DNA from 3 places in the Paenarthrobacter nicotinovorans genome. Region 3 is predicted to be linked to each of the others. Evidence: riboswitches for the same ligand, from Rfam matches in the RefSeq annotation. Region 3 holds a riboswitch; each other region holds the start of a gene.
The links. A riboswitch is a leader RNA that binds a small molecule or an ion and turns the genes downstream of it on or off. The one in region 3 is predicted to bind cyclic di-AMP.
Positions count from the first base shown of each region.

Region 1: another riboswitch for cyclic di-AMP. It lies ahead of JMY29_RS04630 (C40 family peptidase); the one in region 3 lies ahead of JMY29_RS03570 (aggregation-promoting factor C-terminal-like domain-containing protein).
Region 2: another riboswitch for cyclic di-AMP. It lies ahead of JMY29_RS18740 (hypothetical protein); the one in region 3 lies ahead of JMY29_RS03570 (aggregation-promoting factor C-terminal-like domain-containing protein).

Region 1 is NZ_CP089293.1:958,069-961,332, reverse strand. It holds gene JMY29_RS04635 (NlpC/P60 family protein) at 1-627, opposite strand, end outside; gene JMY29_RS04630 (C40 family peptidase) at 722-1,453, opposite strand; cyclic di-AMP (ydaO/yuaA leader) riboswitch at 1,458-1,619, opposite strand; gene JMY29_RS04625 (M23 family metallopeptidase) at 1,765-2,601, opposite strand; cyclic di-AMP (ydaO/yuaA leader) riboswitch at 2,606-2,846, opposite strand; gene JMY29_RS04620 (metal-dependent transcriptional regulator) at 3,042-3,264, opposite strand, start outside.
Region 2 is NZ_CP089293.1:4,038,003-4,041,266, forward strand. It holds gene JMY29_RS18725 (DUF6480 family protein) at 127-390, shown strand; gene JMY29_RS18730 (ATP-dependent DNA ligase) at 406-1,470, opposite strand; gene JMY29_RS18735 (hypothetical protein) at 1,517-1,747, shown strand; cyclic di-AMP (ydaO/yuaA leader) riboswitch at 1,876-2,026, shown strand; gene JMY29_RS18740 (hypothetical protein) at 2,042-3,256, shown strand.
Region 3 is NZ_CP089293.1:724,287-727,550, reverse strand. It holds gene JMY29_RS03575 (sensor histidine kinase) at 1-912, shown strand, start outside; cyclic di-AMP (ydaO/yuaA leader) riboswitch at 1,045-1,206, shown strand; gene JMY29_RS03570 (aggregation-promoting factor C-terminal-like domain-containing protein) at 1,212-2,069, shown strand; gene JMY29_RS03565 (glycosyltransferase) at 2,242-3,264, shown strand, end outside.

The sequences.
Region 1 (3,264 bases), 230 kb from region 3:
GAGGTCCCCGGGCTGCGCTTCTGCTGCACTCACGGTGCGGCCCAGCGAAAGGTAACCGGCGGGCCAGTCGTGGAAGTGAATTCCCACTGCTGCCAGGGAGTTGGTGACCAGCATGGTGCAGTCCTGCGTGACACCGAGCTGGGCGTACGCGGCGGCAGCAATTGCTGCACCGAGTCCGCTGGACGCAGCCGGAGCAGCGGGTGCAGGGGTGGCAGTGCTGACGGCCAATGAGGCGTTCGTGGCCGGAGCCGCGGTGGCGGTGGACTTGGTCGATGCCTTGGCCTCAACCTTTGCCGGAGCCTCTTCAACCACGGGAGCCGGAGCTTCCACGGTGGTGACCACGGGACGCTCGTAAGAGATGGCAACCGTGGAGTCCGCAGCGATGGTGGCCTGGGCAACAGACTGGACATCGAGGGCGGACGTCGACGTCGATTCGCGGTCGACATTCGTCTCAGCAGCATTGGCAGCGATACCGCTGGTCAGCACCAAGCCTGAAGCTGCGGCGATGACTGCTGCCTGGCGGCCGACGCCACCGGCGTTGACGGTGACGGCCTTTGCGATGACGGCAAGCGAGCTGGTCTTGGGGGCCTCAGCGCGGTGCCGTGCAACTTTGTGTGCACTGGTCATTGTTTTCTCTTTCGTATCCGCAGGCAGTTGGGGTACCTGTGGGTAGTGGGTCAGCTGGCAGGGGTACGTCAGCCGGCCCCGAATCGGGTTGTTTCTAGCGGAGGGTGAAGAACGAAGACGTGCCGGTGGAGGCCACGGAGTGCAGCAGGGTTCCCTGGCCCGGGTTCAAAGCACTGATCATCATGCCGTTGCCGACGTAGATGCCTACGTGCGCACCGCCGTTCTGCATGACCAGGTCACCGGGCTGGGGGGCGCTGGTGGGCTTCATGGCCGTCCAGGCGTTGACGCGGGGGATGCTGATGCCGGCCTGGGCGTAGACCCACTGGGTGAAGCCGGAGCAGTCCCAGCCGCTCGGAGTAGTGCCGCCCCATACGTAAGGCGAGCCGATTCCTGTGTAGGCAATCGCTGCGAGCCCGGATGCTGCCGCGCTGGAGGCGGACTCCTTGGCTTCGGAGGACTGGGCAGTGACTGCAGTGGCTTCATCCGCCGTGCGCTCTGTGACCAGGGCCGCACGCTGGACAACCTTGGGGGCTTCCTTGGTGGCCACGACGGGGCTCTCGAAGGAGACGGTGGCTGTTGGCTCTGCAGTGACCACTGCGGTGGCAGCCAGCTGCTGGGTGCTGGAGACTTCCGAGGTGGAGACGTCGGTGTCAGCGGCGTGAGCCGGCAACCCGACAGTAAGGACGAGGCCTGAGGCTGCTGCCAGCACGGCGGCCTGGCGGCCAACGGTACCGGCGTTCGAGGAAACAGCCTTCGAAAGAGTGTTCAACGGGTTCGAACGAACCGATTCAGCGCGATGGCGCGCAGGGGTAGTGCGTGATGACACGTAGGTAGCCTCTCCCAATGCCTGCGAGGTGAGCTGTCGGATTCGGATGGGAGTCATCCGGCCGCGCTGCTTCACTGGGAAACTTTGCGACTTAACCCCAAGGCCTTCATTCGAAGACCAGAAGTGGTTCCCCCGCCCCTGCCAGACGATTTTGCGAACGGACCTCGAGTGGTGGCAGAGCTAGGCAATCCACTCAAGTGCACCGGCCCCCTAAAAAGCCGATGCGCTCTGAAGGTTATAACAATTGAAAGCGAATGTCACATTCAGGTCACGAGGCCTGTCATCAATGCGAGAGAGCACCATCAACTGGCTTAGAGCCAGCCCATGGGGTCAACGACCTCGCCGTTGACCTGTACTTCGAAGTGGAGGTGGCAGCCGGTGGAGGCGCCTGTGGTGCCGCTCAGGGCTACGGTGTCCCCGCGGTTGACCGTCTGGCCCACCTGGACGTTGAAGGACGACAGGTGGTTGTACGTGGTCTCCAGGCCGTTGCCGTGATCCACAACCACACGGTTGCCTCCGCCGTACTCGTGCCACCCGGCAAAAGTCACTTTGCCTGCTGCAGCTGCATGCACGGCAGTTCCGCATTGTGCCACGAAGTCCTGGCCGCGGTGGAAGTCGCCGGTGCCGCCCGTGAGGGGGCTGACGCGGTAACCGAAGGGGGAAGCGGTGGTGAGCGTGTCGAGGGGGCTGCCCAGGGTGCCCACGGAAGAAGCACGCTGGATGCTGCCGGCCGACTGGGCGCTGAGCAGTTGCTTCAGTTTTCCGTCAGGGTCCGCAGCGGTGGCTACAGCTGCGCGGCTGAAGTCGATTTTGGCTGATGCTGCCGCGGAAACCTCGGGCTGGCTTCCCACAGTGCCGCCAACGGCCAGGGCAGATTCGGACTGTCCCGATTCCGAGGTGGCCATGACGGGGCTGGTGGCCGGCAGGCCGACAGTCAGGGCAAGTCCGGTGGCGGCAAGCGCAACTCCGGCCTTCTGCCCGACGCCACTTGCTGCGGCGAAGTCGGCAACCTGGCGCAACGGGCTCTTACGGCGGCGCACCTGGCGTTCGGTGTCGCGGGGCCGGATCTCCGTTACGACGCGGGCTGGCCGCAGCTCAGTAGCGGGGCCGGACGCACGGCGGCGGCCCCTGACGTTCTGCGATGTCAAACTCTGTTCCTCTCTGAAAAGCCTGCGAAGTTAGCTGTCGGATTCGGGTCAGAGAGTTCAAAGACCCGGTCCGCACGAAGCGCTCACGGCACACAGGTATCCAAGGAGGGACTTGCATCAATGGGCACTTCTGCTGCGGACTTCACCCCAAGGCTGCTTCTTTAGACAGCCGCTTGTGGTTCCCCCGCCTCTGCCAGTGGTGATGGTTCACCCGATCCGCTGGCAGAGCTCGGCTCCGGATCAGGTAACGCTTTGGTATCAGCGCTAGTAGATAACTATAGGGGATTAAGGCCCTTGGTAATAAATTCGTTATCAACAGAAAGACGCCTGCGGCGGCGGGCCCTTATCATCAATTTCGAAAAACCGCAGGTCACACGCGCGCCAAAGCCCCTCAAAGTGAGGTTTGACACTGCCGGGAGGGTTGTCGGACCGGAAGACTGTCAGTTGAGGGACACGAAGACGTGCGCTGCAACTTCAGGCGGGAGCTCCAAGGCTCCTTCGATGCCGGGCACCCGGACGGAGATGTACTCGCCCACGCGCTCGAGGGAGACCGGCGCCCCGGGCCGGATTCCACCCTCATCCAACTGGGTGAGCAGTTCCGGCTCCACCTGGATGGGCTCGGCCAGCCGCGTGACAACCACCCGGGAGTCGGAGGCGTAGCCG
Region 2 (3,264 bases), 1.0 Mb from region 3:
GGACGCCGAGGTGCAGGGAGCCGCACCGGCACGGGCACCTCTGCGGACGGCCTTGTTGGCGCGGCCCGTCCCGGATAGGCTGGCGGAGCAAGCTAATTAGTAAGCTTACTTACGAAAGGGCTCACCATGACCAGCTATGACCCGGAAGACGATCCCCGGACCTTCGGCGTGAGCGGCGCCAGTGGACCCATAGACACTACCGCCGACGCGGACAGCATCCACGAAGATCCCGACATGCGCCAGGACGAGGACGACGACCCCGCTTCCTCGGCCAATCCCGACCCCCTGGATGGAAACGTCACAGGCCTCGAGCCAGGCGGCGGCGTGCCCCCGGGAGAAACCCCGCCCGCCGAAGGCAGCATGAGCAGCGACCAGGGGCACGAGGAGTAGTTCCCCACCGGGCCGCTACGGCAGGCTCAGGATCTCCCCAAGGTCGTACTCCGCAGGCTCTTCCAGCTGCGAGTACGTGCAACTTTCAGGAGTCCGGTCCGGCCGCCACCGACGGAACTGCGTCGTGTGGCGGAACCGGTCACCCTCCATGTAGTCGTAGGTCACCTCGATCACCAGTTCGGGGCGCAGCGGCACAAAGGAGAAGTCCTTTCCGGCGCTCCACCTGCTCTGCGCCCCGGGCATCCGAGACCCCCCGGGCGAATCGTCCTGCTTGGCCCACTCGCCCCACGGATGGTCGCCGAGCTCCACTTGATAGGGCTCAAGCTCCGCCACCAACGCCTCCCGCTTTGCCATGGGGAATGACGCCACGACGCCGACGTGATGAAGCCGGCCTGAGTCGTCGTAGAGCCCCAGGAGCATCGACCCCACAACTTTCGCGGTCTTGTGCCAACGGAATCCGGCCACCACGCAATCGGCTGTCCGCTCATGCTTCGTCTTGAACATCACCCGCTTGTTCGGCTGGTAGGTGCCGTCGAGCGGTTTCGACAGCACGCCGTCGAGGCCTGCTCCCTCAAGCTGCACGAACCATTCCTTGGCGCGCCCCAGGTCCGTCACCGCAGGCGTTACGTACACAGGAGGCCGGGCGTCGGCGAGGGCCTTCTCCAAGGCAGCGCGCCGCTCGGCGAAGGGCCGGCCGGTCAGATCCTCGTCGCCGAGGGCAAGCAGGTCGAACGCCACCAGGGACGCCGGCGTCTTCTCCGCAAGCATCCGAACCCGGCTGTCCGCGGGATGGATTCGCTGCTGCAGCACCTCGAACTCAAGCCTGTTGCCCTGGATCAGGATGATCTCGCCGTCCACAACGCACTTGTCCGGAAGGTTCTTCTTCAGCGCTTCCACCAGCTCCGGGAAGTAACGGGTCATGGGCTTCTCGTTGCGGCTGCCCAGGACGATGTCGTCCCCGTCCTTGAAGACGATGGTCCGGAATCCGTCCCATTTGGGCTCGTAATGCCCAACGTCGGGGATGTTCGTGACGGACTTGGCGAGCATGGGCGAAACGGGCGGCATCACTGGTAGGTCCATAGCTCATGTCTACCGGCCAGTACGTGCCCAAGGCTAGTGTTGGCGGATGGACATCTTGGCCGTGTTGGCAGCAGTGCTCGGAGTTCCCGCGCTCATAGGCGCGCTTTGGTACTGGATTGCGCGGGAGAACAAGCGCGGCGTCCGGCGGGCCGCAGCAGGCGGCATGCTGGGGATCGCAGACGAAGTCTTCCGCCCTGCCACACATCAAGCCCACCAGGTCCGGAAAATCGAACACGAAATCCCCGCCCCCGCACCGGCCCCGAAGCCTAAGCGGTAGCACCCTCCCGCGGGGGCAGAACTACCGCCCGTTACATTAATGTGACTTTACTTTCCGCCTCCTGTACGGTCGTAGGGCGACCCGATCTCCGCTGGGCCGCTTCTGGATTGACGCCGGGCTCTGCCGCAATCCAGGATCCGCCAGACCCGCGGCAGAGACGGGGGACCCACAGTTTCCCGGGCTTGTTTTCTCCGCAAGCCCTTGGGGTGAAGCCGCCACGCGCGGCCGGACGGCCTCGTCCGAACCCGACAGCTAACCTCGCAGGCGTTGAGAGGCACAACCATGTCCCCAACCATGGATAACCCACGCCGCGCGCAACTCGAGCGCGAGCGCACCAAGCCAACCGGACGCCGTCGGGCCCAACCCAGCGGATCCCCGGAACCAGCCACGACGGCGATGCCCACCCAAGCAGAACCCGCCACGACGGCGATCCCCACCGTAACGGCACCCACCCCGGCATCACCCGCTACGGCTGCGCCCACCACGCGGGCTGCGGCCCGGGCCGCTGAGCGTGAGCGTGCGGCAAGGGCTGTGATCGCCCCTGCCGAGCCGAAGGCGGCCCCTGCGCTTCGGGAGCCGGCAACCGCAGGCCCGGAGCCAGCAACCGCAGCGATTCCGGTAGTCGAAGCCGCGCGGGCCGCAGCTCCGGCATCCACCACACCCGGGCCTCCCACGTCAGCCATTCCCGTGGTTGCCGCCCGCAAGGCAGCCACCCGCGGGGAAGCCGGAGCCGAAGCGGCCGCCCCGGCCCCGGCGGCATCCCGCAAGACACCTCCGCCGGTGACGGCATCAACCCTCGGCACCACCTCCTCATTTGGCCGCGAACCCCAAGCTGTTCTGCGGAAAGCCGCGTCGGTGAAACACATGAGCCAGCGCATGGCAGTGGTTGCCGGAGCGCTGGGCCTGGTACTGACTGCGGGAACCGTCGGGCAGGCACTGGAGCTTCCGTTCTTCGGTCAGGAAAGTCCGGCCCAGGAAGCCAGCGGCGGCCAGAGTGGCGAGGACCGCCAACCGGGCTCGGCAGCCCCTGCGCCCCGGGCTTCCTACACCACAGCGTCCTCCCCGTCGTCGTCGGGTCAATCGTCATCCGAAGCAGGCCAACCGGCCACGGTACCGGAGGCGACGGTACCGGAAGCGCCTGTGGCGGTTTCGCCGTCGTCGGTTCCTTCACCGCACGTCTCCCTGGCAGCCCCTGTCTGGGTCCCCTCGGCGTCCGCCCCGGCAGTCGCAGCGCCGTCCCCCGTAGCCGGCACTCCGGCTCCGACCCAACCTGCGCCGGCGCCCGGCGACGTGCCCTCGGACACGATCACGACGCCGCCGGCAACACCGACGCCCACCACGACGCCGACGCCGACCACCACTCCCACGCCGACCCCGACGCCAACACCGACGGGAACTCAAACGGCAAAGCCCCGGCCCACCGGCAAGCCCACCGCAGGCACGTCGCCTCAGCCGCAGGCGTCCACCTTGGAGTCGCTCCTTGACGCCGCACAGAAGGCACTGCAGTGAGCACGCGG
Region 3 (3,264 bases):
CTGGTTGGCACGGTGATTATCCGGCGAACCATGCGGCCGCTTGAGCAGCTCTCCGAAGTCGCCACCAAGGTTTCACGCCTCCCTCTCGACGCCGGCGAGGTGGCACTTGCGGTGCGGGTCCCGGCGTCGGCCTCCCATCCCGGCACTGAAGTAGGGAGCGTCGGCTACGCCCTGAATCAGATGCTGAACAACGTATCCAGCGCGCTGGAGGCCCGGCAGGAAAGCGAAACCAAGGTGCGGCAGTTCGTCGCCGACGCCTCGCATGAACTGCGTACGCCGCTGACCGCCATCCGCGGCTACACCGAGTTGCTGCGGATGACCGAAAACTTCACGGACGACGGCAGGAAGTCGCTGGCCAGGGTCCAAAGCCAGTCCGAGCGCATGACCACGCTGGTGGAGGACCTCCTGTTGCTTGCACGGCTGGATGAAGGCCAACCGGTCAAGGTCACCGATGTGGACCTGACCCAGCTTGTGGTTGAGACAGTGAGCGACGAGAAGGTCATGGCCCCGGACCACATTTGGCAGCTCTCGTTGCCCGATGAACCCATCACCGTCCGCGGCGATGCCACGCAGCTCCACCAGGTGCTGGCCAATCTGCTCTCGAACGCCAGGAAGCACACAGATCCCGGAACTACGGTTGTCACCGGCGTGATGCTCTCGGCCGACGGCAGTGCAGTGGTGACCGTGACGGACAACGGGCCCGGCATTCCGGACGATTTCCAAGGCCGGATCTTCTCCCGCTTTGCCCGGGCCGACGCAGCGCGGTCGGGGTCTGAAGGGACGTCGGGGCTGGGCCTGTCGATCGTGGAATCCATAGTTGAAGCGCATGGTGGAAGCGTCGAAGTGACCTCCCGTCCGGGTCGTACGGAGTTCGCCGTGAGGCTTCCAACCGTGAGCGGCGGACAACTGTAACGATCCCGGCAAGGCGACTCACCGTCGTCGTGATCTCTGTTACCTAAATGTGACTTCAGCAGAAACCTCCTGTACCGTCGAAAGGGTGGGTCGCCCCAACTGGCCCACATCCGGGATGCGCCGAGCTCTGCCACTTCCCGGAGTCCGTACTTTCTCCGAGGCAGAGACGGGGGACCCAGAGTCTCCGGGCCCAGGCATTTATTGCCGGCCCTTGGGGTGAAGCCGCAGCGTGATGCGCGGCCGGATGACCTCATCCGAACCCGACAGCTAACTCCGCAGGCGCTGAGAGGTAATCACACATGTCTGAATTCAACGATCAGACGCGCCCTTCCGCGCGTCACCGCGACCATAACGACAACCCGTCGACCAAGTCGCAGTCAGTCCTCAAGAAGGCAGCCCGTGACGGCAAGTCCGGTGCACGCATGTCCGTAGTAGCCGGCGTTATCGCCGCTGCACTGGGCGTTGCATCGCTCGGAACCGCCGCCAACGCAGCTCTTACTCTCCCTGAGGCAAGCCGCGTGGCCGAAGCCCGGACCGCCGCCGAGGCCAGCAACAACAAGGCCGCTGAGGAAGCCGCAGCAGCCAAGAAGGCCGCAGCTGAGAAGGCTGCCGCCGACAAGGCCGCAGCTGACAAAGCCGCCGCCGACAAGGCCGCAGCTGACAAAGCCGCCGCCGATAAAGCCGCTGCAGATCAGGCGGCCGCCGCGCAAGCAGCAGCCGACCAGGCCGCCGCAGAAAAGGCTGCCGCAGAAAAGGCCGCCGCTGACGCTGCCGCAAAGCAGGCAGCCGACGCCGCTGCTGCCGCCGCCGCAGAAGCCGCAGCCGCCGCAGCTGCTCCCAAGGCTGTGGATGACCCCGCTGCTGCCAAGGCCTACGCCGCCAGCATTCTGGGCAGCTACGGCTGGAGCGCCGCCGAAATGACGGCACTGAACACGCTGTGGGAGAAGGAATCCAACTGGAAGACCACTGCCACCAACGCCTCCAGCGGCGCCTACGGCATTGTCCAGTCCCTTCCGGCCGGCAAGATGGCTTCTGCCGGCGCTGACTGGCAGACCAACTACCAGACCCAGATCAAGTGGGGCCTGAACTACATCAAGGAACGCTACGGATCCCCGTCAGCTGCCCTGGCCTTCCACTTGGCCAACAACTGGTACTAAGCCAAGCTGTTTGATTGCCGCCCCGGCTTCCGCCGTTTGCCTCAGTTCTTACTGGAGCGGATGGCGGGAACCGGGGCGGCTTCTTTCGTTTTCACAGGTGCTTGCCGGGGCTCACAGTAGTGTCACAGCTTCCGCCTAAAGGGTTCATAATCTGATCCTTCATTCTGGATCCATGACCATCACGGATCCAGGGACCGTAGTCCACCACCCGCAGGACCCGGGCGCGGGCGTCCCCGCCCGGGTTCCTGTCCTGGACCTCACCGTGCCCGTCTGCAACGAGGAAGCGCGGCTCGAGACGAACCTCCGCCGGTTGCACGGCCACCTCATGGAGTCACTGCCGCACGCGTTCCGGATCACTGTTGCCGACAACGCCAGTACGGACGGTACGCTTCGGGTAGCCGAGCGCCTGGCCCGGGAACTGCCCGAACTTCTCGTCGTCCGTTTCCAGGACAGAGGCCGTGGGAACGCGCTCCGCCAGGTCTGGCAAAACTCGCCGTCGCCCATTCTGGCCTACATGGAAGCCGAGCTGCCGGCGGACCTTTCCGCTTTGGCACCCTTGCTGGCCCCGCTGCTCTCCGGGCACTCGGATGTCGCTGTCGGCACCCGGCTGTCACCGGCCTCGCACACGAACCTGAGCCCGCAGCGGCAGATCATTTCCCGCAGCTACAACGCCCTGCTGCGGACCCTCATGGGCGCCCACGTCTCCGATGCCCAGTGCGCTTTCAAAGCCATCCGGGCCGACGCCGCACGCAAGCTCCTCCCCTACATCAAAGACGACCGCTGGTTCTTTGACACTGAACTCATGATCGACGCCGAGCTCTGCGGTTTGCGCGTCCACGAGGTCCCCGTGGACTGGACTGACGATCCCAACTCAAGCGTCGACGTCGTACGGACAGCCTTTGCCGATCTGCGCGGTATGGCGCGGTTGATGCGCGACCTCGCCCGGGGACGGGTCCCCGTCCGTGAGCTTAGGAGGGAGCTCGGTGCGGTGGCGGAAACGGGAAGCGGTATTCCCGGCAGAGTACTTCGCGCCCTGGGGTGGGCTGCGATCTTCGTCGTTGTGGTCCTGCTGACGTCCAATCCCCTCGGTTTATTGCCGGGCGCCCTGACCGCGCTGGTTCTGACGGGATCGGCCGCCCGGGTGGCCGCAGGGTTACGCGTCGTCCTGCGCGGGAAGAAGTCCGCCCACCGTCCC